3 regions of the Nonomuraea sp. NPDC003754 genome follow, and region 2 is predicted to be linked to each of the others. Evidence: riboswitches for the same ligand, from Rfam matches in the RefSeq annotation. Region 2 holds a riboswitch; each other region holds the start of a gene.

The links. Region 2 has a riboswitch for thiamine pyrophosphate ahead of ACWEVS_RS31650 (purine-cytosine permease family protein). Riboswitches for the same ligand answer to the same signal wherever they lie in the genome.
Region 1: another riboswitch for thiamine pyrophosphate. It lies ahead of thiC (phosphomethylpyrimidine synthase ThiC); the one in region 2 lies ahead of ACWEVS_RS31650 (purine-cytosine permease family protein).
Region 3: another riboswitch for thiamine pyrophosphate. It lies ahead of ACWEVS_RS22120 (FAD-dependent oxidoreductase); the one in region 2 lies ahead of ACWEVS_RS31650 (purine-cytosine permease family protein).

Annotation. Positions count from the first base shown of each region.
Region 1 covers NZ_JBSGJX010000059.1:34,686-36,943, forward strand. The annotation lists gene ACWEVS_RS42005 (CDP-alcohol phosphatidyltransferase family protein) at 1-566, opposite strand, end outside; TPP riboswitch at 719-831, shown strand; gene thiC (phosphomethylpyrimidine synthase ThiC) at 824-2,258, shown strand, end outside.
Region 2 covers NZ_JBSGJX010000031.1:52,612-54,869, reverse strand. The annotation lists gene ACWEVS_RS31660 (Fpg/Nei family DNA glycosylase) at 1-62, shown strand, start outside; gene ACWEVS_RS31655 (rhodanese-like domain-containing protein) at 234-554, opposite strand; TPP riboswitch at 925-1,039, shown strand; gene ACWEVS_RS31650 (purine-cytosine permease family protein) at 1,030-2,258, shown strand, end outside.
Region 3 covers NZ_JBSGJX010000017.1:81,028-83,285, reverse strand. The annotation lists gene ACWEVS_RS22120 (FAD-dependent oxidoreductase) at 1-1,179, opposite strand, end outside; TPP riboswitch at 1,168-1,283, opposite strand; gene ACWEVS_RS22115 (NAD(P)/FAD-dependent oxidoreductase) at 1,346-2,258, shown strand, end outside.

The sequences.
Region 1 (2,258 bases), on a different contig from region 2:
CGCACCTGTACCACATACAACACGCCCGCCCACCAGTACAGACCCGTTCCCCAGATGGCGAACGCCCATCCGATGATCCTCGCAGTATCGGCATACCAGGAGCCGGTATGAGAGGCCAGGAAGAGCAGCGGGAAGGCGTACATGAGGTTGGCCATGGCTGCTTTGCCAAGGAAATGCACGGGCAGTGCCTTGTAGCCGTATTTGCGGAGCACGGGAAAGAAACATCCGACGAAGATTTCCCGGGCGAGAATGATCGCCACGAGCCACCAGGGGATCACGTCCCTGAGGACCAGGCCGAGGATCGTGGCGAAGACGTAGAGCTTGTCGGCCGCGGGGTCGATGATGCGGCCCAGCCTGCTGGTCTGGTTCCACGCGCGGGCGATCTTGCCGTCCAGCCAGTCGGTGAATCCCGCGACCATGAGCAGCCCGATCGCCCAGCCGTCGGCCTGGGGCCCGAGAACCAGCCACAGGAACACGGGCACACCCAACAGGCGCAGGAAGCTCAGCAGGTTAGGAACCGTCCAGATCCGGTCCTCCGCTGACGAAGGGGCGGAAGTTTCGCTCACGCTTGCGACCCTACTGCGTCGCCGACCTGCGTACGCTGCGCCGTCCGTCTCGTCCGGTTCCGGCCGCAGGGCGGGCCCTTCGCCCCCGGGGTTTTCGGACACCTGGACGGATCGGGGGTTGCGCGCGCCCCCGGTGATCGGGTTACGGTGGCGCCGACCAACGCGGGAGCCCGGTGTGACCGGGCTGAGAGGACGGCTGACCAGCCGCCGACCGCCAGAACCTGCTCCGGGTAATGCCGGCGAAGGGAGTTTGCGCGATGAGTGGCGCGCGTTTTTCCAAGATCTACCAAGGCGATCTCCGGGTCCCGATGCGCCGGATCAGCCTGTCCGACGGCACGAGCTTCACCGTCTACGACACCTCCGGCCCCTACACCGACCCGGAGGTCGAGACCGACGTCACCCGCGGCCTGGCCCCGCTGCGCGAGCGGTGGGTCCTCGACCGGGGCGACGTGGCCCGGTACGGCGGCCGCCAGGTCCAGCCCCTCGACGACGGCTACCGCGACCAGAACGCGTGGAAGCGCGCAGGGACCAGCGCGTTCGCCGGGCGGCGCCGCGACCCCCTCAGGGCGGCGGGCGCGCCCGTCACCCAGCTCGCCTACGCCCGCCGCGGCGTGGTGACCAAGGAGATGGAGTTCGTCGCGGCCAGGGAGGGCGTCGACCCGGAGTTCGTCCGCGCGGAGGTGGCGGCGGGCAGGGCCGTCATCCCGGCCAACGTCAACCACCCCGAGAGCGAGCCGATGATCATCGGACGCAACTTCCTGGTCAAGATCAACGCCAACATCGGCAACTCCGCCGTCACCTCCTCCGTCGAGGAGGAGGTGGAGAAGATGACCTGGGCCATCCGCTGGGGCGCCGACACCGTCATGGACCTGTCGACCGGCCGCGACATCCACACCACCCGCGAGTGGATCATCCGCAACTCCCCCGTGCCCATCGGCACCGTCCCCCTCTACCAAGCGCTGGAGAAGGTCGACGGGGTCGCCGCCCGCCTGTCGTGGGAGATCTACCGCGACACCCTCGTCGAGCAGTGCGAGCAGGGCGTCGACTACGTCACCGTGCACGCCGGCGTGCGGCTGGCGTACGTGCCGCTCACCGTCAGGCGCACGACCGGCATCGTCTCGCGCGGCGGCTCGATCATGGCGGCCTGGTGCCTGGCGCACCACCGCGAGAACTTCCTGTACGAGAACTTCGCGGAGATGTGCGAGATCCTCGCCTCCTACGACGTCGCCTTCTCCCTCGGCGACGGGCTGCGTCCCGGCTCGATCGCCGACGCCAACGACGAGGCGCAGTTCGCCGAGCTGCGCACGCTGGGCGAGCTCACCCGGATCGCCCACGCCCACGACGTCCAGGTGATGGTCGAGGGGCCCGGCCACGTGCCCATGCACAAGGTCAAGGAGAACGTGGACCTGCAGCGCGAGCTGTGCGAGGACGCCCCGTTCTACACCCTCGGCCCGCTGGTCACCGACATCGCGCCCGGCTACGACCACATCACCTCGGGCATCGGCGCGGCCATGATCGGCTGGTACGGCACCGCGATGCTGTGCTACGTCACGCCGAAGGAGCACCTCGGCCTGCCGGACAAGGACGACGTCAAGACCGGCGTGATCACCTACAAGATCGCCGCACACGCCGCCGACCTGGCCAAGGGCCATCCGGCGGCGCAGGCGTGGGACGACGCGCTGTCGCGGGCGC
Region 2 (2,258 bases):
CGACCTGTCAGACCGAGGGCAAGATCCTTGCCGACCGGCGGATGTCGAAGCTGCTCAAGTAGACGGCGTCAGGCGACGAACATCACACAGGCGACGTCTAGCGGCGGACGTCACCTGGCGGCGTCAGGCGACGGACGTCACACAGGGGCGTCCAGCGACGGACGTCACACAGGCGGTGTCGAGCGGCGGACGTCACCTGGCGGCGTCCAGCGGCGGATGTCGCGTAGGTGGCGTCAGGCGACGAACGGCGGCCGGCCGCTCTCGCTGACCAGGGGCTTGCCCGCCAGCTCCCACGACTGCATGCCGCCGCCGACGTTGACCGCGTCGCGGCCGATGTGGTTGAGCCACGCGGCGGCGTGCGCGGACCGACCGCCGACCCTGCACACCACGTAGACGGGGCCGGAGGGGAGCTCGTCGACGCGGGCCTGCAGCTCGCCGAGTGGAATGTGGGTGGCGTCGGGGGCGTGGCCCGCCGTCCACTCCTCGGGCTCGCGGACGTCGAGCAGGAAGGCTCCGGCGGGCACGTCGGTGACGTCGATTTCGGGAACGGTCATGTCCCCATTCTCGCGGACCCGCCCCACCACAACCTCCCGGAACTGCGAAGAAAGCGCGGGCCGGGGTTTCTCGGGGGCCAGTGCGGGCGTGCGGTCGCGGTTGTAGGGGGGCGTGGGCAGGGTCTTCCGGGGTGGCTGGGGAGGCGCGGGCCGGGGTTTCTTGGGGAGGCCGGTACTGGCGTGCGGTCGCGGTTGTAGGGGGGCGTGGGCAGGGTCTTCCTGGGTGGCCGGGGGGCCGGTTCGGTGGTGTGGGCGGGTGGTCGGGGTTTCTCCGGGAGGGCCGGTTCGGTGGTGTGGGCTTGCGGGAGGGGTGGGGAGGCGGGTAGGGGGTGGTTGCCAAAAAGGAACGAGATGTAATAATTCGCCTCAAACCAGTAACCGCGGGAGCTCGGGCATGGCCGGGCTGAGAGGGCGACCCCCAGGCGTCGCCGACCGCATGAACCTGTCCGGGTAATGCCGGCGTAGGGAGCGTGCGATGACGCATGTCGTCGATCCGAAGCATGCCGAAGTACCGCTGACCCTCGACCAGGCCCCGCCCAGAACCCTCGGCGTCCTCGACCAGGGCGCCTTCTGGGCCAACCTCGGGGTCAGCCTCCTGGGTTTTTCCTTCGCCCTCTTCCTCATCAACCCTCTCCTCGACGACAACCCGCTGACGATGACCGCCGCGGTCACCGCCACCGTCGTGGGAAGTCTCATCGGCACCGCCATGGTGGGCCTCGCGGCCATCCCCGGCGCCCAGACGGGACAGCCGGCGATGGTGCTGCTCAGAGGCCTGTTCGGGGCGAGGCTGTCCTACGTCCCCACGGTGCTCAACATCATCCAGATGCTCGGGTGGGGTGCCTTCGAGCTGTGGGTCATCGCCATGGGCGCCCAGGCGATCGTCGGCGACGCCGTGCCGTACGCGGTCTGGGTGATCGTGGCGGGCGTGATCACCACCGGGCTGACGATCTACCCGCTCGGTGCGATCAGGCTCATCAGGCGGGTCGTCACGATCGGCGTGATCGTCTCGACCGTCTGGTTCGCGGTCGCGCTCCTGCAGCGGGCTCCAGCGCCGGCCGGCGGCTCGTGGGACGCCTTCGCCCCCGCCGTCGACTTCGTGATCGCGCTGTCGGTCTCGTGGGTACCGCTGGCCGCCGACTTCGCCCGGCACTCGCGCCGCAGCTCGGCCGCCTTCACCGGCGTGGTGGGCGGTTACACGATCGCCCAGGTGGCGTGCCTGGCCATCGGCGTCTACGCGGTCGCGATCGCCGGCCATGACGCCGTGCTGAACGACCCGACGGCGGTCTTCGGCCCGTTCGTCGCCGCGCCGCTGGGCGCGCTGTTCTTCGGCATCCTGGTGCTGCGCGAGACCGACCAGTCGTTCGCGAACGTCTACTCCACGGCCATGTCGCTGCAGAACCTCATGCCGCGCGTCGACCGGCGGGTCTTCTCGGTGGCCCTCGGCGTCGTGACGATCGGCGTGGCGCTCCTCGTCGACGTCAACTCCTACAGCGCCTTCCTCAGCATCATCGGCGCCGTCTTCGTGCCGATGCTGGGCGTGCTCGTCGTCGACTACTTCCTGCTCGGCAGCGGCAGGACCTGGAACACCAGCGAGCGCGCCCCCTCCCGCTGGATCATGACGGTCCCGTGGGCGCTCGGGTTCTGCGCGTGGTGGCTGCTGGCCGCCCCGTCCACGATCCCGTGGTGGGCCGCGATCTGGGACGG
Region 3 (2,258 bases), on a different contig from region 2:
CGGCGCGCACAGGGCGGCCAGCTCGCCCTCCTCGCCGTGGAGGATCGCGGTGGTGAGCGGGGCCAGCAGCACGCCGCCCCTGTGGTGTCCGGTGGCGACGGTGAGGCCGGGGCCGTACGGGCCGATCAGCGGCAGGTTGTCGGGGGTGCCCGGCCGCAGTCCCGCCACGACGTCGGCCACCTGCAGCTCGGTGATGCCGGGGACCAGCTCCCTGGCGTCGCGCAGCAGCTCGTACAGGCCGCCCGCGGTCACCGTGGTGTCGAAGCCCAGCTCCTCCTGGGTGGCGCCGACGACGAGCTCGCCGTCGCCGCGCGGCACCAGGTACACGGGCGAGCCGTGGACCACGCCGCGCACGCAGGTGCCGAGCAGGGGGGACGGCGAGCGCAGCCGCATGATCTGGCCCTTGACCGGGCGCACCGGCAGGTCGGTCAGCCCGCCGCTCCACGCGCCGGCCGCCAGCACCACCCGCTCGCCCGTCAGCACATCACCCGAGGCGTCCGAGGCGTCCGCGCGCCCGTCGTCCGAGGCGTCGATCGGCCTGCCGTTCGGGGAGTCGGCCGGCCCGCCGTCCGTGGCGTCCGCCGGAACGTTCCCGGTGGCGGCCGAGGGTGGCTCCAGCCGTACGCCCACCACGGCCGAGCCGTCGCGGACCAGCGCGGCCACGCGCCGCCGCACCAGCGCCACCCCCGCCTTCTCCAGCGCGGCCAGCAGGGCCGCGGTGACGCGTCTGGGGTCGACCCACGCGTCACCCTCGGCCAGCACGCCGCCCCTGACCGACGGCGCCAGCATCGGCTCCCTGCGGCGGCACTCGCGCCCCGTCAGCCGCCGCACCGGCAGCCCGAGCTTGTCCATGAACACGGCGAGCTCGTCCAGCGCCGCCAGGTCGTCGGTGTCGAAGGCGACGTCCAGCGTGCCCTGGGCGCGGTAGTCGAGCCGCAGCCCGCTGTCGGCCTCCAGCTCCGCGGCGAAGGCGGGCCAGCGCTCCAGCGCCGCCAGCCCCAGCCTGAGCAGCGACTCCTCGGTGTAGGAGACCTCGCTGACCGGGGCCAGCATGCCCGCGGCCGCGTGGGAGGCGCCACGCGCCGGGGCCGGGTCGATCACCGTGACACGCGTGCCCGCGCGCGCCAGACGCCAGGCGACGGACAGGCCAACCACGCCGCCGCCCACGATCAGATGCATCTCGCTCCCTTCGCCGGCATGACCCGGATCAGGTGTCTTGCGGTCGAAGGCCCGTCACAGCCTTCCTCTCAGCCCGGTACGGCCGGACTCCCGCGCGTCTTCCGCGAACAAGCCTACTCAAGGCCCGGACCCTGGTGACCGGCGCCGGATTGGTTATGGTCTGAGCGTGAATCATGTCGTGGTGGTGGGCGCCGGACTGGCAGGCATACGCAGCGTCGAGGCGCTGAGATCTCGTGGATTCAGCGGCAGGATCACGCTGGTCGGCGAGGAGCGGCACCGGCCCTACGATCGTCCGCCCCTGTCCAAGGCGGTGCTGCTCGGCACGGCCGACTCCAGCTTCGTCGACTCCGACCTCGAGGCCATGCGGGTGGAGCACCGGCCGGGGGTGTCGGCCAAGGGGCTGCGCGCGGGGGTCCTGGAGACGACCGAGGGCGAGATCGGCTACGACGGCCTGGTCATCGCCACCGGGGCGGAGCCGATCAGGCTGCCCGGCGAGGGCCGCCAGCACGTGTTGCGCACGCTCGACGACTCCCTGGAGCTGCGGGCCCGCCTGGTGGCGGACGCCAGGGTCACGGTCATCGGCGCGGGCTGGATCGGCGCGGAGGTGGCCACGGCCGCCCGTACGGCCGGCTGCCGGGTCACCGTCGTGGAGGCGGGCCCCGCCCCGCTCGCGCACGTGCTCGGGCCCGAGGTGGGCGGCGACACCGTCCCCTGGTACGAGGGCATGGACCTGCGGCTGGACACCATGGTCGCCGCCGTGGAGGAGGGCGGGGTGCGCCTGGTCGACGGCGACTTCGTCGAGGCCGACGTGGTGGTGTCGGGCATCGGCGTCCGCCCGGCCGTCGAGTGGCTGGCAGGCTCCGACATCGACCTGCACAACGGCGTCGTCACCGACGAGCACCTGCGCACCTCCCTGCCGAACGTCGTGGCCGTCGGCGACTGCGCGGCCTGGTGGTCGCGCCGCTTCCACACCAGGCTGCGCGTGGAGCACTGGGACACCGCGCTCAACGCCCCCGAGGTCGCCGTGGCCACGCTGCTGGGCGACGAGGCGGTCTATGATCCTGTGCCGTACTTCTGGT